Regions from separate parts of the Streptomyces sp. NPDC016845 genome, predicted to be linked through region 1. Evidence: riboswitches for the same ligand, from Rfam matches in the RefSeq annotation. Region 1 holds a riboswitch; each other region holds the start of a gene.
The links. A riboswitch is a leader RNA that binds a small molecule or an ion and turns the genes downstream of it on or off. The one in region 1 is predicted to bind cobalamin.

Region 1 (4,931 bases):
GCAGAGCGCACCCCGCACGGAGCCCGCCCCGCACGGAGCCCGCCCCGTACGGACCGCACCCGTACAAAGCGCACCCCGCACGTAAGCGTGCCCCGCACGGACCGCACCCCCACGGCGCGCACCGCGCACGGACCGCACCGCGCACGGACCGCACTCCGCACGTAAGCGTGCCCCCCCACACAACGCACCCCCCACGGCGCGCACCGCGCACGGACCGCACCCCGCACGTAAGCGTGCCCCCCACGGACCACACCCCGCACAGGACTCACCCCGCGTAAGACTCATCCGGCGCCGAGTACCCCGGCGGGGTCGCTCGCGCAGGAGGCGTTCGGCGCCGGAGGTACCTCCGTGAGGTCGCCCGCGCAGGGCGTGCCCAGCGCGGAGTCACCTCGGCGGGATCACCTCGGCGGAGCCACCCGCACGGAACGCCCCCGGCACAGAACCAGCTCGCCAAGCCCGTCCGCACAGACCTCGCCCCGTGCGCGATCACCCCGGCGGAACCACCCGCGCCACCCCCGCCCCGAGTACACAACACCCGGTCCCCCCTGGGCAGGTTGCCGGGCCCGCCGATTGCAGCTCCCCCTACTGCGACCGGCGGGCCCGGGCCTCGACCGTGCGCCGCGGCGGGAGAGCGAGGGCACGGGAGGCTCTGCTCAGCAGTATCCCCAGGGGGGCTGCCGGAGTAAGCGGGCCGAGTGACCCTCGTGGTGGGGCCGAACGGCCCGCTTTCGCGCGCCCCCCTGTGCGCCCTCGTCACGGAGGACCCACGAGCTCCGTTCTAACCACCCTCGGCGACCCGCGCCGACCAGCGCTGTTCGACCCGGGCGAGACGCCAGTACGCGAGCGCCGCCGCCCACACCGCGACGAACAGGCCGACGATCACGTAGCCCACGTTGTCGAGGTCGAGGCCGGCGATCCAGCCGGTCACCGCGTCCGTCAGGGCGAGTTTCTCGTGCAGGACGCCGACCAGCTCGATCGTGCCGATGAAGAACGCGACCGCGATCGACAGGCCGGTGATGGTCAGGTTGTAGAACACCTTGCGCACCGGGTTGGAGAAAGCCCACTGGTACGCGAAGTTCATGAACGTCCCGTCCAGCGTGTCGAACAGGCTCATGCCCGCCGCGAAGAGCAGCGGCAGGCAGAGGATCGCGTACCAGGGCAGTCCGGCCGCGGCCCCGCTGCCCGCCATCACCATCAGCGTCACCTCGGTCGCCGTGTCGAAGCCGAGGCCGAAGAGGAAGCCGAGCGGGTACATCTGGCCGGGGCGGGTGATCGACCTGGTGAAGCGGCCGAGGATGCGGTTCATGAATCCCCGCGAGTCCAGGTGCTGTTCCAGTTCCCGCTCGTCGTACGAGCCCTCGCGCATCGCCCGGAACACCTTCAGGATGCCCAGCAGCGCCACCAGGTTGAGCGCCGCGATCAGGTACAGGAACGTGCCCGACACCGTCGTGCCCACCACGCCCAGGACCTGGTGCGTGCGGGACTCGTCGTTGAGCAGGGTTCCGGCGAGCGCCGCGCCGCCCGCCACCAGCGCCGCCATGGCGACGACCACACTGGAGTGGCCGAGCGCGAACCAGAACCCGACCGAGACGGGGCGCTTGCCGTCGGCCATCAGCTTGCGGGTCGTGTTGTCGATGGCCGCGATGTGGTCGGCGTCGAACGCGTGCCGCATCCCGAGCGTGTACGCGGTGATGCCGAGCCCGATGCCGAACGCCTTGTTGCCGACCTCGTAGTGCTCGGGGACGACCAGGAGGAACAGCACACCGAACGCGACGACGTGCAGCACCGCGATCACCGCCAGGAGACCCGCCGTACGGACGGTGTCCTCACGGCGCCAGCGGAAAGCGGGGGAGCCGACGGGGGAGCCGACGGAGGAGTCGGCGGAAGAGCCGACCGGGGAGTCGACAGGGGAGTTTCCGGGCAGGGCCATGCCTTGATCACGCTCCAGCACCTCGTGGATCACTTCGTGAGATGCCGTGGCCGGTCTCCTGGCTTACGGGCATGGCGCACCGCTCCTGCCTTCCCAGCCGCCCGGAGGCAGCCAGTGGCGTGAGGGAACGGAGCGCTCCCCACCGGCCCGGGAGGGACGGCGCGGAACCCGATCACAGTGGCGAGGGCCGCTCCGGACTTGACCCCTGGGGGCCGTCACCGGTCTTCCCGAGCACCACGGCCCGCCCACCATAGAGGACGGCCGCCGCGGCGCCACGGGCGGCTACCGATCCCGGCGTTCGCGCGCCCGCCCGATCTCCTCGTACGCCTTCTCCCGCCCCTCCCAGTGCGAGCCCTCCACGGACTTGCCGGGCTCCAGGTCCTTGTAGACCTCGAAGAAGTGGGTGATCTCCAGGCGGTCGAACTCGGGGAGGTCGTCGATGTCCTGGATGTCCGTGTGGCGCGGGTCGTGCGCGGGCACGCACAGGATCTTCTCGTCCGGGCCCTTCTCGTCGCTCATCACGAACATGCCGATGGCCCGGCACTGGATGACGCAGCCGGGGAACGTCGCGTCACCGGTCAGCACGAGCGCGTCCAGGGGATCGCCGTCGCCGCCGAGGGTGCCTTGTACGTAGCCGTAGTCCGCGGGGTACTGGGTCGAGGTGAACAGCATCCGGTCGAGCCGGATCCGCCCGATCTCGTGGTCCATCTCGTACTTGTTCCTGGAGCCCTGCGGGATCTCCACGATCACGTCGAACGCGTCGCCGCGCGTCTCGCTGCCGCCCAATGTGGCCTCCTTGCCGCATTGCCGCCCGCTCGAATTGCCACCGAGTGTGCGCCGCGCGGGCCGGGGGCGGAACCCCTCGGACAGCTCCTCAGGCTGCGGGGGCGATGGGGAAGACGAGTTCTGGCCGGTCCCATGCGACGACCGGGGGGCGTGCGACGGCCGTGCCCGTGCGGTGCGCCCCGACACTGCGGTAGAAGCCCTCGGCCGGCGGATGGGCGACGACGCGTACGTGGTCGAGCCCCGCGGTGTGCGCCTCGTCCCGCATGTGCGCGACGAGCAGCCGCCCGATGCCCAGCCCCTGCGCGTCGTTCGCGACGAACATCAGGTCCAGCTCCGGCGGGGCGAGGAGCAGGGAGTAGAAGCCGAGCACGCGGTCGTCGGCCAGGGATGCCGCGACGAAGACCCGGTGCGCCTCGATGTAGTCGGGGCCGACCCGGTACTCCGCGACCATCGCCGCGTACGGCCCCTCGTAAGCGCGGGAGCCGCGTACGAGCCGGGTCAGGCGCTTGGCGTCGCGCGCCGTGGCCCGGCGCACCGTGACGGCGGGACCACCGCCGCGCCGCGTGATGCTCGATGTCATGCCTCGAATGTTACGTATCTGATCGCGGCCTCAGCTCGTGGGCACCGTCGTGTGGACCTGGCGCAGGAACGCGGCGTTGTCGGGGGTGTGGCGCAGTTTGTCGAGCAGCGCTTCATAGGAGGAGTGGCCGTCCCGGTTCTGGAGCGCCCGGCGCAGCCCGCGCCGGGCCGCCAACTCGGGCCCGGAGAGCAGGAGTTCCTCGCGGCGCGTGCCGGACGGGGCGATCTCGACGGCCGGGTGGACGCGGCGGTCGGCGAGTGCGCGGTCGAGGCGCAGCTCCATGTTGCCGGTGCTCTTCAGCTCCTCGAAGAAGTAGTCGTCGGCGCGGGAGCCGGTGTCGACGAGGGCGGTGGCGAGGATCGTCAGGGAGCCGGCCTCCTCGGTGTTGCGGGCGGCTCCGAACAGCCGCTTCGGGCCGAGCAGCGCGGCGGCGTCGACTCCGCCGGACAGGGTGCGGCCGCCTGAGGAGGCCGCGTTGTTGTGGGCGCGGCACAGCCGGGTGAGGGAGTCCAGCAGGATGACCACGTCGCGGCCCCGCTCGACCAGGCGCTTGGCGCGTTCGACGGCGAGTTCCGCGAGCGCGATGTGCGCCTTGGCGTGCTGGTCGAAGGTGGAGGCGTACACGTCGCCGCGCACGGAGCGCCGCATGTCGGTGACCTCCTCGGGGCGTTCGTCGACGAGCACCACCATGAGGTGGGCCTCGGGGTGGTTGGCGGCGACGGCGGCGGCGAGCTGCTGCAGCAGGACGGTCTTGCCGGTCTTCGGCGGCGCGACGAGCAGGCCGCGCTGCCCCTTGCCGACCGGCGCGAAGAGGTCGACGACGCGGCCCCCGAGGCTGCTCGCCGGGCTCTCCATGCGCAGCCGCTCGGACGGGTGGAGCGGGGTGAGGTCGCCGAAGCGGGGGCGGCTTCGGACGGCGTCCACGGGTGCGCCGTCGACGGTCTCGACCTGGGCGAGGGTGTGCGGCCTCGCGCACAGCCCGTCGACGAAGTCGCCCTTGCGCAGCCCGAGCCGGCGGACGAGCGCCGCGGGGACCTGGACGTCGTGGGAGGTCGGCAGCAGGTCGGCGGCGCGCAGGTGCCCCGCCCCGTTCGCGCCGATGTCGAGGACACCGGCGGCGGCCGTCCTCACCGAGGTGTCCGGTGCTTCCAGTGTGGTGGTGGTCATGGTCGATCACGGTCCTTTCGCGGACGCTGTTCGTACGCGGAGTGAAGAAGGGAAGTGGAGAAGGGAAGGGGGACCGGCGGGCGGCGGGGCGGAACATCACGCCCCGTGGGACGGGCAGGACAGCCCGTGGCCGGAAGAGATGCGCGCGCTGAGGCGCTGGGAAAGACAGATCGCCGAGAAGCGAGAAGGGATCGGCACCGGCGCCACGGAAGGGGCGTACACACGTGCCACTCGCACTGTAGCACTCATGTCCGGGCGGACGGCAACAGCGGACTTCACGGCCCCGCCGATCTATGCTGACCGGCCATGTTCACACCCCACGGCCCCACCCTCCGCGAGCTGGCCGTTCAGGCGCTGTCGTCGGTCGAGCGCGGCTACGACCTGCTCGCCCCGAAGTTCGACCAGACCCCGTTCCGCACGCCGGACAGCGTCCTCACGCCGGTCGGGCGGGCGCTGCGCGACCTCGGC
Region 2 (4,931 bases), on a different contig from region 1:
CGCGGCGTACACGTACTCCTCGGGCCTGCGCGCCCCGGCGCTGATCGCGTTCGTCAAGGACGGTCTGATCTACATCGTCATCGCGGTCGCCATCATCTACATCCCGATCAAGCTGGGCGGCTTCGACGACATCTTCGCCGCGGCCGGCAAGAAGTTCGAGCAGATAAATCCGGCGACAGGCAAACCCACCGGGGCGCTCGCGCCAGGTGAGGCGGGCCACTGGACGTACGCGACGCTCGCGCTCGGCTCGGCGCTCGCGCTGTTCATGTATCCGCACTCGATCACCGCGACGCTCTCCTCCAAGAGCCGCGACGTGATCCGCCGCAACACCACGATCCTGCCGCTGTACTCGCTCATGCTGGGCCTGCTCGCGCTGCTCGGGTTCATGGCGATCGCGGCCGGGATCAAGGTGCAGAACGGGCAGTTGGCGATCCCGCAGCTGTTCGAGGACATGTTCCCCGACTGGTTCACGGGTGTCGCGTTCGCCGCCATCGGCATCGGCGCGCTCGTCCCCGCGGCCATCATGTCCATCGCCGCGGCGAACCTCTTCACGCGCAACATCTACAAGGACTTCATCAAGCCCGACGCGACCCCGGCGCAGGAGACCAAGGTCTCCAAGCTGGTGTCGCTGCTCGTGAAGGTCGGCGCCCTCGTCTTCGTCCTCACCATGGACAAGACCGTCGCCATCAACTTCCAGCTGCTCGGCGGCATCTGGATCCTGCAGACCATGCCCGCACTGGTCGGCGGCCTGTTCACCCGCTGGTTCCACCGCTGGGCGCTGCTCGCCGGCTGGGCGGTCGGCATGGTGTACGGCACGCTCGCCGCGTACGGGGTGGCGTCGCCGACGCAGGCGCACTTCGGCGGGTCCTCGAAGGAGATCCCCGGCATCGGGGAGATCGGGTACATCGGTCTGACGGCGTTCGTGATGAACGTGGTCGTGACCGTCGTCCTGACCTTCGTCCTGAAGGCCGCGAAGGCGCCCGAGGGAATCGACGAGACGTCGCCCGGCGACTACACCGCCGACGCCGGTGACAAGGGCGTGCAGACGGACCTGCCGGTCGTCGGAGCGGGCTCCGGCCACTAGCGCGGTCGTACGTTCCTCAGGACGGGCCCCTCTGCTCGCGGAGGGGCCCGTCGTCATGAGGCACCATCGCCATACGCACCCGCGCGACACAAGATATGGGCCCGTCACCAACGCCCGGCACAACATGTATGCTCGCTCTCGCTGCAGCCGCAGGGGAATCCGGTGCAAATCCGGAACTGTCCCGCAACGGTGAACGTAAGCATCCATAAGGCCGCTTACGTGAGTCCGACGACCTGCCGCAGCCCACCCGAGCCGTCCGGCGCGGGTGGTGACGACGTCCGGGTCTCGCGGAATGGGCCGGTGACGAAGGCGCCCCCTTGCGTGCGTGCCCGAGCCACTCCTCCCCGCAGGCCCCGAGCCGAGCGAGGGAGAGCCCCACGTGACCATCGCGCCGCCCGCCGAACCGGTCTCAGCCACAGGACAGCAGGACGCACCGGCAGACGCCCCCGGCACCGCCCTGCTGCGCACCCTGACCGAGCTGACCGCCGACCTGCCCGGCGCCGACCCCGGCCGGGTCGCCGCCGCAGCGCTGCGCGGCCGCAGCGCCCGCGCCGACGAGGCCGAGCTGCGCGAGCTCGCCACCGAGGGCGCGGCCGGGCTGATCTCCGAGGACCCGGTCTACTCCCGGCTCGCCGCCCGCCTGCTCACGCTCACCATCGCCGCCGAGGCCGCGACGCAGGGCGTCACCTCCTTCACCGGGTCGATCGCGGTGGGGCACCGCGAGGGCCTGATCGCCGACCGCACCGCCGAGTTCGCCCGTGTCCACGCGGAGAAGCTCGACGCGCTCATCGACACCGACGCCGACGACCGCTTCGGCTACTTCGGTCTGCGCACCCTGCACAGCCGCTACCTGCTGCGCCACCCGATCACCCGCCAGGTGATCGAGACGCCGCAGTACTTCATGTTGCGCGTAGCCGCCGGCCTGGCCGAGGACGACTCCGTACGCGCCCTGGGCGAGGTCGCCGACCTCTACGGCCTGATGAGCCGCCTGGACTACCTGCCGTCCTCCCCCACCCTCTTCAACTCCGGCACCCGCCACCCGCAGATGTCCAGCTGCTACCTGCTCGACTCCCCGCTCGACGAGCTGGACTCGATCTACGACCGCTACCACCAGGTGGCCCGCCTCTCCAAGCACGCGGGCGGCATCGGGCTCTCGTACTCCCGCATCCGCAGCCGGGGTTCGCTGATCCGGGGCACCAACGGGCACTCCAACGGCATCGTGCCGTTCCTGAAGACGCTGGACGCGTCGGTCGCCGCCGTGAACCAGGGCGGGCGCCGCAAGGGCGCCGCCGCCGTCTACCTGGAGACCTGGCACGCCGACATCGAGGAGTTCCTGGAGCTGCGCGACAACACCGGCGAGGACGCGCGCCGCACCCACAACCTCAACCTGGCGCACTGGATCCCCGACGAGTTCATGCGCCGGGTCGCCGACGACGGGCAGTGGTCGCTGTTCTCCCCCGCCGACGTACCCGACCTCGTAGACCTCTGGGGCGCGGAGTTCGACGCCGCGTACCGCAAGGCCGAGGCCGAGGGGAAGGCGCAGAAGACCCTCCCCGCGCGCGAGCTGTACGGCCGCATGATGCGCACCCTCGCGCAGACCGGCAACGGCTGGCTGACCTTCAAGGACGCCGCCAACCGCACCGCCAACCAGACGGCGGAGCCCGGCCACACCGTCCACTCCTCGAACCTGTGCACGGAGATCCTGGAGGTGACGGACGACGGCGAGACGGCCGTCTGCAACCTGGGCTCCGTCAACCTCGGCGCGTTCGTGGTGGACGGCGGCATCGACTGGGAGCGGCTCGACGAGACCGTCCGCACCGCCGTCACCTTCCTCGACCGCGTCGTCGACATCAACTTCTACCCGACCGAGCAGGCGGGCCGCTCCAACGCCCGCTGGCGCCCGGTCGGCCTCGGCGCGATGGGCCTCCAGGACGTCTTCTTCAAACTGCGCCTGCCCTTCGACTCGCCGCAGGCGAACGCTCTTTCGACGCGCCTTGCCGAGCGCATCATGCTCGCCGCGTACGAGGCGTCCGCCGACCTCGCCGAGCGCAATGGCCCGCTGCCCGCCTGGGAGAAGACCCGCACCGCGCGCGGTGTCCTGCACCCCGACCACTACCCCGACGCGCAGGTGACCTGGCCGGAGCGGTGGACCGCGCTGCGGGAACGTATCGCCGCCGCCGGCATGCGCAACTCGCTCCTTCTCGCCATCGCGCCGACCGCGACGATCGCCTCCATCGCGGGCGTCTACGAGTGCATCGAGCCGCAGGTCTCCAACCTGTTCAAACGCGAGACGCTCTCCGGCGAGTTCCTCCAGGTCAACTCCTACCTGGTCGACGAGCTCAAGCGGCTCGGCGTCTGGGACGCGCAGACCCGCGAGGCGCTGCGCGAGTCGAACGGCTCGGTGCAGGGCTTCACCTGGGTGCCCGAGGAGGTCCGCGCCCTGTACCGCACGGCGTGGGAGCTGCCGCAGCGCGGGCTCATCGACATGGCGGCGGCCCGCACCCCGTTCCTCGACCAGGCCCAGTCCCTCAACCTGTTCCTGGAGACGCCGACCATCGGCAAGCTCTCCTCGATGTACGCGTACGCCTGGAAGTCGGGCCTGAAGACCACGTACTACCTGCGCTCGCGCCCCGCGACGCGCATCGCACGGGCCGCGGCCCGGGTCCCGGTCCAGATGGCCGAGCCCGACGCCGTCGCCTGCTCCCTGGAAAACCCCGAGTCCTGCGAGGCCTGCCAGTGATGACCACTCCCGCCACCGAGAAGAACCTGCTCGACCCGGGCTTCGAACTGACCCTGCGCCCCATGCGCTACCCGGACTTCTACGAGCGCTACCGCGACGCGATCAAGAACACCTGGACCGTCGAGGAGGTCGACCTCCACTCCGACGTCGCCGACCTCGCGAAGCTGTCGCCGGGCGAGCAGCACATGATCGGCCGCCTGGTCGCGTTCTTCGCGACGGGCGACTCGATCGTCGCGAACAACCTCGTCCTCACCCTCTACAAGCACATCAACTCCCCGGAGGCGCGGCTCTATCTCTCGCGCCAGCTGTTCGAGGAGGCCGTGCACGTCCAGTTCTATCTGACGCTGCTCGACACCTACCTGCCCGATCCCGAGGACCGGACGGCCGCGTTCGCCGCGGTGGAGAACATCCCGTCCATCAGGGAGAAGGCCGAGTTCTGCTTCAAGTGGATGGACTCGGTCGAGTCCATCGACCGCCTGGAGACCAAGGCGGACCGCCGCCGCTTCCTGCTCAACCTGATCTGCTTCGCGGCGTGCATCGAGGGCCTGTTCTTCTACGGTGCCTTCGCCTACGTGTACTGGTTCCGCTCGCGGGGCCTGCTGCACGGCCTGGCCACCGGCACCAACTGGGTCTTCCGCGACGAGACGATGCACATGAGCTTCGCCTTCGACGTCGTCGACACGGTGCGCAAGGAGGAGCCGGACCTTTTCGACGACGCGCTGCGGGAGCAGGTCACCGACATGCTGCGGGAGGCGGTCGACGCCGAGCTGCAGTTCGGCCGTGACCTGTGCGGAGAGGGGCTGCCGGGGATGAACACCGACTCGATGCGGCAGTACCTGGAGTGCGTGGCCGACCAGCGCCTTCAGCGGCTCGGCTTCGCGCCGGTCTACGGCTCGGAGAACCCGTTCTCCTTCATGGAGCTGCAGGGTGTCCAGGAGCTGACGAACTTCTTCGAGCGCCGGCCCTCGGCGTACCAGGTGGCGGTCGAGGGCTCGGTCGGCTTCGACGAGGACTTCTAGGCGGACTTCCGGGCGCTTCTGAGCGGGTTCGGCCTCACGCGACCTTCGCGTACTCGGGGTTGCGGGCCAGGAGTTCCTTCTCCTGTGC
Region 3 (4,931 bases), on a different contig from region 1:
CAGGGCTTGAGCCGGTCGGAGAGGGAGATCGTGGCGTAGTCGTGGCCGAGCGGGGCGCCCGCCTTCGCGGCCGCGGCGTTGGCGGCGGTGACGCCGGGCAGCACCCGTACGGGCACGTCCGCGTACGCCTCCTGCGACGCGACCTCGAGAACGGCCGTAGCCATGGCGAAGACACCCGGGTCGCCGCCCGAGACGACGGCCACGCGCCGCCCGCGCCGCGCCAGGTCGAGCGCGAACTCGGCGCGCTCGGACTCCACCTTGTTGTCCGAACCGTGCCGCCGCTGACCGGGGCGGACCGGCACCCGGTCGAGGTAGGTGGTGTAACCGACCAGGTCATCGGCGTTCGCGAGCGCGCCGCGCGACTCGGGCGTCAGCCAGGGCGCCCCGGCGGGCCCGGTCCCGACGACGACGACCTCGCCCCGCTCACGTCCCTCGGCGGGGGTGGCGTCGATACGGGACGGCAGGACCGCGACCGAGAAGTACGGCACCGACCCGGGGTCGATGTCGGCGAGGCGGCCGGTGCGCTCGCCCGCCATGAAGGCCCGCTCCACGTAACGGGCGTCGTCGAGCCGCCCCGCGTTCTCCATCGCGCCACGGACCTTCGTGAACGTGCGGCCCAGCTTCATCACGACCGCCGAGTCCGCCGCCGCGATCCGCGCCGCCAGCTCGTCCCCGGGGAGCGTCCCCGGGATGATCGTCAGTGTCTCCGTGTCCTCGCACAGCGGCTCCCCGAGCCGGGCCGCCGCCGCGCTGACCGACGTGACACCCGGGATGACCGTCGTGTCGTACCGGTCCGCGAGCCGCTTGTGCATGTGCTGGTACGAGCCGTAGAAGAGCGGGTCGCCCTCCGCGAGGACGGCGACGGTGCGCCCCGCGTCGAGGTGCGCGGCGAGCGTCGCGGCGGCCTCGGCGTAGAAGTCGTCGAGCGCGCCGCGGTAGCCGCCGGGGTGGTCGGTCGTCTCGACCGTGAGCGGGTACATCAGCCGCTCCTCGATCTGCCCCTCGCGGATGTGCTCCGCGGCGATCGAGCGGGCGATGGAACGGCCGTGCCGGGCGCAGTGGTACGCGATGACGTCCGCCCCGGCGATGGCCCGGACCGCGGCGACGGTCATCAGCTCGGGGTCACCGGGCCCGAGCCCGACCCCGTACAGCTTGCCCTTCTCGACGAGTGACTCGCTCATGCCTGGATCTCCACCTCGGTCGCGATGGCGTTGATCGCGGCGGCGGTGATGGCGCTGCCGCCACGGCGCCCGCGGACGATCAGGTAGTCGAGCCCGAGCTCGTTGGCGGCCAGCGCGTCCTTGGACTCCGCCGCGCCGACGAACCCGACGGGTATGCCGAGCACGGCCGCGGGCCTGGGCGCGCCCTTCCCGACCATCTCGAGGAGGTGGAAGAGGGCGGTCGGCGCGTTGCCGATCGCGACGACGGCGCCGTCGAGCCGGTCCCGCCACAGTTCGAGCGCGGCGGCGCTGCGGGTGGTCCCCAACTCGGCCGCGAGGTCCGGCACTCCGGGGTCGCCGAGGGTGCAGACCACATCGTTGTCGGCGGGCAGCCGCTTGCGGGTGACGCCGCTGGCGACCATCCGCGCGTCGCAGAGGATCGGCGCGCCCGCGCGCAGAGCGGCGCGCGCCTTCGTCACGACCCCGGCCGAGAAGCCGATGTCCTGTACGAGATCCACCTGACCGCAGGCGTGGATCATGCGGACCGCCGCCTGGGCGACGTCGGCGGGCAGCTCCGCGAGGCCGGCTGCCGCCTCGGTGCGGATGGTGGCGAAGGACTCGCGGTAGATCGCGGCGCCGTCCTTCTCGTAGTCATACACGGGGTTCGGCTCTTTCGGTCGTGAGGGTCGTGACGGTCGTGACGGCGTACGTTCCGTCCGGGCGGGCTACGACGTCCACGTACGGCCCGACGGGATGCCCGCATCTGCGTTCGCAGCCGGACCAGTAGGTGGGCAGGGTGGGGTGCGGGGTGCTGCTCGCGGCATCGGCCCGCACGTCGGTGTGGGACTTGGCGCAACCGGGCCGCCCAACGCATGCGCCCAGGCGGGACCAGGGTGAGTCGGGGTCTGCGATCAGCCCGGCGGGTGCGCTGCCGCGGGTGGCCCCGGGCACGACGATCCGCCGCCAGGGGGTCAACCGGATCTCCCTGGCGGGAAGTCCAGCGGCCAGGTCGACAAGCGCGCCCCATTGAGCACCGGTGATCGATCCGAACGGGGGGATACAAACAAGCCCCGCCGTCGTACCAGAGGCAGCGGGATCCGGGGCGGAACCCCTGAGCTTGCGCACCGCAGGGCCCGCCGACCCGATCACGGCTGCGGACGGTCCGTGAATTCCGGCCTCTCCGGCGATTGAGGAGCGGGGCCCGGGGTGGAGCCCCGTGGCGTTGGCGTCAGCACCGGTTGCGATCTCGTCGCCCCCCGCGCCCCCGGCGGAGGTGGCCTCGATGCCAGTTGCGGAAAGTCGCTCGGCGATGAGCGCGGACAACTCGGCGCCGGACGCGTCCAGTTCGGACACTCTCCACACCCGTCGGCCCGAGACGCCGCGCACGGCCTCGACAAAAACCTCCGCCGCGACAACCGCCCCCCGGGCCCCGTCCTCGTACCGCAGCAAGAACTCCGCCCCGCCGATCGCGAGCACCGCGGACCCGTCCGCCCGCCCGCGCAGCAGCACATCCGGCCGGAGCCCGGCCACATCCCCGCGACCGTCGTCGAGCCCGAAGAGAAACCTCCCGGACAGCGCGGGCGTCACGGAGCTGGCCAGCACCGCCGCGTCAAGCCCGGTCAGCCAACCCCGTACGTCCACGAACCCGAGCCCGTCCAGCCCGGACATGGGCGAAGCCACGACGTTCCGGACCCGCTCATGCGCGGCGGACGGCAACAGCCCGGCCGCGCCGAGCATCTCCGCCAGCTCCCCACCGCACCCGTCCCGCAGCCCGCGCAGCTGTACGTTGCCCCGCGACGTGAGGTGCAGCGCCCCGTCCCCGAGCCGCCCGGCCGCGTCGCCGAGGGCCCGCGCCTGAGCCACGTCGAGCACACCGCCCGGGACGCGGACCCGCGCCAGATACCCGTCGTCCGCGGCGTGCAGCCGCAGCGCACCGGGGCAGGCGTCACCGGGAAACGCCGCGGACGTTCCGGGCACACCGGACGCACCGGGACGGACGGGTATGGGGGAGGCGGGCATGCGTCGGAGCATACCCACCGCCCATGACGGGCTTCCCGTAGCTTCCCGTACCAGGTCACACCCTCGCCCCGTACGATGAACCGCGGCGGTCCCGTCCGGCCCGCCACCATCGCCAGCGACGGCGACAGGGGAGGAAGCCCGGTGGAATTCCGGCGCGGTCCCGCCACTGTGAGCCCTCTCGTACAAGAGAGGGTGAGCCAGGAACTCCCGCCGTCCAACGACCACCCGGGGCGCGGACACCCCGAGGAAGGCCCGACGACGCATGCCCCAGCAGCCCTCGCAGCTCCTGCTCCTGTCGACGTCCGACACCGATCTGCTCAGCGCCCGCGCGGCCAACGCCGCGCACGCCACCACCGCTGACGACGCGGTCACGTACCGCTTCGCGAACCCCTCCCGCCTCGACGTCGACACCGAACTCCCCGCGCTCCTCGACGGCGTCGCGCTCGTCGTCGTACGTCTCCTCGGCGGGGTCCGCGCCTGGCAGGACGGCATCGACCGGCTGACCGCGGCCGGGGTCCCGCTGGTGGTGCTGAGCGGCGAGCAGGCCCCGGACGCCCAGTTGATGGCGGCGTCGACCGTCCCGGTCGGCATCGCGGCGGAGGCCCACGCCTACCTGGCGCACGGCGGCCCGGCCAACCTCGCCCAGCTGGCGAACTTCCTCTCCGACACGGTCCTCCTGACGGGCCACGGCTTCGAGCCCCCGGCCCCGGCCCCCACATGGGGCCCGCTGGAGCGAAAGCAGTCGCCGTCGGACGGCCCGGCCATCGCGGTGCTCTACTACCGAGCCCACCACATGAGCGGCAACACCGCCTTCGTGCACGCCCTGTGCGACGAGATCGAGCGCGCCGGTGCCCGCCCCCTCCCCCTCTACGTCGCCTCTCTCCGCGCCCCCGAACCGGAGCTGATCGACGCCCTGCGCCCCGCCGACGCGATCGTCACGACGGTCCTCGCCGCCGGCGGTACCCGCCCCGCCGAGGCGAGCGCGGGCGGCGACGACGAGGCGTGGGACGCCGGCGCCCTCACCCACCTCGACGTCCCGATCCTCCAGGCCCTGTGCCTGACCTCCTCCCGCGCGGACTGGGAGCAGAACGACGAGGGCGTCTCCCCGCTCGACGCCGCCAGCCAGATCGCGGTGCCGGAGTTCGACGGCCGCCTGATCACCGTCCCGTTCTCCTTCAAGGAGATCGACGAGGACGGCCTCCCGGCGTACGTCGCCGACCCGGAGCGCGCGGCCCGCGTGGCCGGTATCGCCGTACGCCACGCACGGCTGCGGCACATCCCGGTGGGGGAGAAGAAACTGGCGCTGGTCCTCTCCGCGTACCCCACCAAGCACTCCCGCATCGGCAACGCGGTCGGCCTCGACACCCCCGCCTCCGCGATCGTCCTGCTCAAGCGCCTCATCGCCGAGGGCTACGACTTCGGCGACGCGGCCGACATCCCCGGTCTCGCCTCCGGCGACGGCGACGAACTGATCCGCGCGCTCATCGACGCGGGCGGCCACGACCAGGAGTGGCTGACCGAGGAGCAGCTCGCGCGCAACCCCGTCCGTATCCCGGCCGCCGACTACAAGCGCTGGTACGTGACGCTGCCGCAGGAGCTGCGCGAGAGCGTCGAGCGGCACTGGGGCCCGCCGCCCGGCGAGATGTTCCTCGACCGTTCCCGCAATCCGGAGGGCGACATCGTGCTCGCGGCCCTGCGCCGCGGCAACCTGCTCGTCCTCATCCAGCCGCCGCGCGGCTTCGGCGAGAACCC
Region 4 (4,931 bases), on a different contig from region 1:
ACGTTCCGCAGCGGCGGGTACGAGAGCAGGAACTCCTTCTTCTGCGCGGCGCTCGTCGAGCCGTAGTCGTTGATGAGGATGACGTCGGGGTTCCGCTTCACGACGGTCTCCCAGCCGACCGTCGTCCACGAGTCCTCGAGGTCGTGCAGCAGGTTGACGCCGCCTGCCTCGCTGATGATCTGCTCCGGCGCGGCGTAGCGGCCCGAGGTGAACGGCTGGTCCTGGCCACTGTCATAGAGGAAGACCGAGGGCTTGGCCGTGTCGTCCGCGCCCTTGGGGGACTTCGCCCGCACGGCGGCGACCCGCGCCTTGTACTGCGCGACCAGTTTCCGGGCGCGCTCCTCGACGCCGAAGATACGGCCGAGATTGTCGAGGTCCGTGTAGAGCGCGTCGAGCGGCGGCATGATGCCCCGCGAGGTGCCGGTGACGGCGTTGCGGCAGGACTCGGTGAGCAGATACGTGTCCACACCTGCCTTGTGCAGCTCGTCGGGTGTCAGTGTGTTCTCGTTGAACCCGTAGTTCCAGCCCGCGAAGACCAGGTCGGCGCGTGCGTCGAGGGCGATCTCCTTGGTGACGCGGTCCTTGCCGAGCCACTTCACCTTGTCGTACGCGGCCTTGTACGGGAGGTCGTCGGTGTCGCCCTTGTCGGCGGGCATGACGTATCCGGCCATGCGGTCCTCCAGGCCGAGCGCGAACATCAGCTCGGTGATGCCGACGTCGTTGGTCACCACCCGCTCGGGGCGCTTGTCGTACGTGACCTTCCTCCCGCAGTTGGTGACGGTCACCGCCTGCGAGGCGGTGTTCTCGGAGTCGGAGGCGATGTCGGCTCCGCAGGCGGTCAGGGTGAGGGCGGCGGCGAGGCCGAGCGAGGCGGTGGACACGAGCTTGCGCACGGGGGCCTTCCAGAGGGCGAGGGGGTCAGGGAGTCAGGGGGCGAAGGGTTCACGGACCAGCTGGAGCTGGTCGAACAGGAACTGGGTGGCGCCGGTCTCCGGGTGGCGCACCCGGTGCGCCCGTACGCCGAAGACGTCGGCGAGCAGCGCGGGGGAGAGGACCTCGTCCGGCGGGCCGGAGGCGACGATCCGGCCGCCGTGCAGCACGTGCAGCAGGTCGCAGTGGGCGGCGGCGAGGTTGAGGTCGTGCAGGGCCGCGAGCACGGTCGGACCGCTGACCCGGACCCGGCGCAACACGTCGAGCTGGTGGGCGATGTCGAGGTGGTTGGTGGGCTCGTCCAGGACGAGGACGCGCGGCTCCTGGGTGAGCGCGCGGGCGATGAGCACACGCTGTTTCTCGCCGCCGGAGAGCGACAGGAAGCCACGTGTCGCGAGGTGTGCCACCCCGGCCTGTTCCAGGGCGTGCGCGCAGAGCTCCCGGTCGCGGGCGGCGGTGCGGTCGCGGTGCGGGAGGCGGCCCATCGCGACGACCTCGGTGACGGTGAAGTCGAAGTCCGCGGCCGACTCCTGCGGGAGCGCGGCGAGCAGCCGTGCCGCGGCCCGTGGAGTCATGCGGTGCACGTCCACGCTGTCGACCCTGACGAGCCCGGCGTCGGGGCGTCGCGCCCGGTAGACGCACCGCAACAGGGTCGACTTCCCGCTGCCGTTGGGGCCGACGAGCCCCACGAAGGTGCCGGCGGGGACGTCGAGGGTCACCTCGTCGACGAGCCGTACGCCCGCCACCTCGACCGACAGTTCTTCTACGTCGAGCCGCACGTGTCTTCCTCCTCGGGGTCGCTCAGCAAACCTGGGATGTGTCAGCGCCCGGCGAGCGCGTGGCCGCCGCGCCGCATCAGCAGCAGGAACGCGGGCACACCGAGCGCGGCCGTCACCACGCCCACGGGCAGTTCGGTCGGGGCGAGCAACACGCGTGACAACACGTCGGCCCACACCAGCAACACGGCCCCGGCGAGCGGCGCGACGGCGAGGACGCGGGTGTGCGAGGCGCCGACGAGCATGCGCACGAGGTGCGGCACCATCAGGCCGACGAAGCCGATCGCTCCGCTCACGGCGACGACCGTGCCCGTCACCGCCGCCGTCACGACGAACAGTTCGCGCCGGAGGCGGTCGGGCGGCACGCCGAGCGCCGCGGACGTCTCGTCGCCCATCGCGAGGGCGTCGAGCGAGCCCGCCCGCACCCTGAGCCACAGCCAGCCCGCCACCACGGTCGCGGCGACCAGCGGCACCTTCGGCCAGGTGGCCCCGCCGAGGCTGCCGAGCAGCCACATCATGGCCGCGCGCGCCGCCTCGCCCCGTTCGGCGCCGAACACCATGACGGTCGTGACGGCCTGGAACCCGTAGGCGAGGGCCGTGCCGGTCAGGACGAGGCGCAGCGGGCTGAGTCCGAGAGGCGAGCGGGCCACCGCGTAGACGATGAGGGTCGCGGCGAGCGCGGAGAGGAAGGCGGAGAAGGAGAGCGCCCAGACGCCGAGCCCGGCGAGCGCGCCGAACAGGATGACCGCGTTGGCGCCGACGGCGGCGCCGGAGGAGATGCCGAGCACGAAGGGGTCGGCCAGGGCGTTGCGCACCAGCGCCTGGACCGCGACGCCGACCGCGGCGAGGCCCGCGCCGACGACGGCCGCGAGGACGACGCGCGGGAAACGGATCTCCCACACGATGGTGTAGGCCCCCGCGTCCGCGCTGGTGAGGCTCCCGCCGCTGAGCCCGGCCCACATGAGCCGCGCCACCTCCCGCCAACCCGTCCCCGTGGCCCCGAGCGCGACCCCGCACGCCAGCGAGACCACCAGTACGAGCGCGAGCCCGATGACCAGGGGGACGGTGGGCAGGTGTCGCCGGCGCGCGCGTGAGACACCCGCGGGGGCTGGGGCAGCGGCGGTGCGGAGCAAAGCGGGCGCACATCCTCCGGGTGGGCGCCACGGCTGCAACGCAGGGCACCTGCAACCCGGAAGGGCTACGGCGGTCCCTGCTCGCAGTCCACGGCGAGCGGTCGACGGGTCGCACACCTGCCGTGAGTGATCGGACTCGCGGGCCAGTACTCATACGTAACAGGCCACGCACACCGTTGCGGGACAGCGCCGGACTCGCACCGGCTTCCCCCACGGAAGGCAGCCGAAGCGTAGCAAGCCGGAGTCAGGGGCGGGGCAGGTGGGCGGTACTTACCGATTGCGCAGGTGGGCGGTGTTCACCGATGGCGCGGGAAGGCGGTGTCCGTCTCGCTCAGGTCACCACGCGGGATCGATCTCCGCGTGCAGGGGATGGTGGTCCGAGTACGGGCTCGGGCGGACCTGGTGGGTGAGGGGGGCGATTCCGCGGAGGAAGATGTAGTCGAACTTGCTCTGCCAGTCGGTGGTCGGCTCGCAGGCGCCGCCGTCGGGAAAGGGGCGGCACGCCGGGTCGGCGTCCTCGGCCAGTCTCCACATCGGGCGGAGTTCGGACGCGTCCGGTACGGCGTTGAAGTCGCCGAGGACGATCGTGTGGTCGTGGCGGGCGACCTCGGCGGCGAGCACGCGGGCCTGGTCCGCCCTGATCTCCGGTTGCTGCCGCTCGGCGAAGTGGGTGTTGAAGACGCGGACGGAGCGGCCGCCCACCTTGGTCGTGACGGCCATGTACCCACGGTCCTCGGAGCCGCCGTCGGGGTACTCCACGTTCACGTGGTCGGTCATCGGCGCCGCGGAGAGGATGGCCTGACCGTACGCTCCGCCTTGCCACGGCAGACCGCCGCAGCGGTTCCAGTTGCGCAGCACCGACCCGTACTCGACGTCGTAGACGAGGCCGTAGAAGACTTCCAGGTAGTCCCGGATCTTCTCGACGTCACGGACACACGCCTCCTGCAACCCGAACACCTGCGGCGCATACGTGGCGATCTCCGCGGCCCGGCCCATGTTCTGCCCGCTCCCGCACGGGTTGCAGATGTTCCACGTCAGGACCCGGTTCGGCACGATGTCCTTGGCGGCATCGGCGGGCAGCGGCTTGGCGATCAGCGCGCCGCTCGGCGCGCTGGGGCCGATGAGCACGATGCAGAAGGCGGCCATGGCGATCGCGAACAGACGTGTGCCGCGTCCGAGCACCATCGCCTCCCTTGAGTGGACGAACATGCGGTCACATGCCATCACATGAGGTCTTCGTAGCACGAGAGTAGGCGACAAGGTGTGACCGGCACACGTCCGGGTCGAGCCGTTGTCACCGGCGCGCGGCGTGCGATCATCGACCCGGCCCACGTCGGTGATGAGTGACCGTGATCGGAAGGGACTTCGATGGACGAGAGCGAGTTGGTGCACCTGCGCCGCTGCGTGGAACTGGCCGCCGAGGCCCTTGACGACGGGGACGAGCCGTTCGGCTCCGTACTCGTGGACGGCTCGGGCACGGTCCGCGCCGAGGACCGCAACCGGATCGCGGCCGGCGACGCCACCCGCCACCCCGAGTTCGCACTGGCCAGGTGGGCGGCCGAGCACCTCTCCGAGGAGGAGCGGCGCGCGGCCACCGTCTACACCTCCGGCGAGCACTGCCCGATGTGCGCGGCGGCCCACGCCTGGGTCGGGCTCGGCCGCATCGTGTACGTCGCCTCCTCGGCCCAGCTGAGCCAGTGGCTCGCCGAGTGGGGACGCCCGCAGGCGCCGGTGCGAGCCCTGCCGGTCCAGGAGATCGCGCCGCACGTGACCGTCGAGGGCCCGGTCGCCGAACTTGCGCCGTGGGTCAGGGAGTTGCACCGGCTGCTGGCCGAGCGGTCGTCGCACGACTGACGACGACCGCGCCGGTCAGGTGCGGCCGCGGACCCGGCCGGTCAGCGCAGACCGGCGAAGAGGTCGTTCTCCGGCAGGGGCGCGCCGGTGGTGTCCTGGACCCGTACGAACGTCTCCAGGCCCATCAGCTCGCCGAACCGCTCCTTGCCCATCTTGAGGAAGAAGATGTTCTCGCCCTGGCTGGCGTGCGCGGCCAGGGAGTCGAACTTCTGCCCGCTGAACGCGGTGGTGTCCACCC

Region 2: another riboswitch for cobalamin. It lies ahead of ACH4RC_RS12375 (ribonucleoside-diphosphate reductase subunit alpha); the one in region 1 lies ahead of ACH4RC_RS19335 (HoxN/HupN/NixA family nickel/cobalt transporter).
Region 3: another riboswitch for cobalamin. It lies ahead of cobN (cobaltochelatase subunit CobN); the one in region 1 lies ahead of ACH4RC_RS19335 (HoxN/HupN/NixA family nickel/cobalt transporter).
Region 4: another riboswitch for cobalamin. It lies ahead of ACH4RC_RS27275 (FecCD family ABC transporter permease); the one in region 1 lies ahead of ACH4RC_RS19335 (HoxN/HupN/NixA family nickel/cobalt transporter).

What each region holds. Positions count from the first base shown of each region.
Region 1 is NZ_JBIRPI010000006.1:290,205-295,135, reverse strand. Features, by position in the region: gene ACH4RC_RS19335 (HoxN/HupN/NixA family nickel/cobalt transporter) at 779-1,930, opposite strand; cobalamin riboswitch at 1,961-2,184, opposite strand; gene ACH4RC_RS19330 (inorganic diphosphatase) at 2,213-2,716, opposite strand; gene ACH4RC_RS19325 (GNAT family N-acetyltransferase) at 2,805-3,296, opposite strand; gene rho (transcription termination factor Rho) at 3,327-4,463, opposite strand; gene ACH4RC_RS19315 (class I SAM-dependent methyltransferase) at 4,770-4,931, shown strand, end outside.
Region 2 is NZ_JBIRPI010000003.1:442,525-447,455, reverse strand. Features, by position in the region: gene mctP (monocarboxylate uptake permease MctP) at 1-1,084, shown strand, start outside; cobalamin riboswitch at 1,206-1,340, shown strand; gene ACH4RC_RS12375 (ribonucleoside-diphosphate reductase subunit alpha) at 1,464-3,824, shown strand; gene ACH4RC_RS12370 (ribonucleotide-diphosphate reductase subunit beta) at 3,824-4,843, shown strand; gene ACH4RC_RS12365 (hypothetical protein) at 4,878-4,931, opposite strand, start outside.
Region 3 is NZ_JBIRPI010000005.1:278,975-283,905, reverse strand. Features, by position in the region: gene cobJ (precorrin-3B C(17)-methyltransferase) at 1-1,181, opposite strand, end outside; gene ACH4RC_RS17200 (precorrin-8X methylmutase) at 1,178-1,819, opposite strand; gene ACH4RC_RS17195 (cobalamin biosynthesis protein CobG) at 1,812-3,179, opposite strand; cobalamin riboswitch at 3,249-3,409, shown strand; gene cobN (cobaltochelatase subunit CobN) at 3,442-4,931, shown strand, end outside.
Region 4 is NZ_JBIRPI010000013.1:100,818-105,748, reverse strand. Features, by position in the region: gene ACH4RC_RS27285 (ABC transporter substrate-binding protein) at 1-893, opposite strand, end outside; gene ACH4RC_RS27280 (ABC transporter ATP-binding protein) at 927-1,709, opposite strand; gene ACH4RC_RS27275 (FecCD family ABC transporter permease) at 1,751-2,779, opposite strand; cobalamin riboswitch at 2,943-3,072, opposite strand; gene ACH4RC_RS27270 (endonuclease/exonuclease/phosphatase family protein) at 3,176-4,048, opposite strand; gene ACH4RC_RS27265 (nucleoside deaminase) at 4,208-4,693, shown strand; gene ACH4RC_RS27260 (PIG-L family deacetylase) at 4,735-4,931, opposite strand, start outside.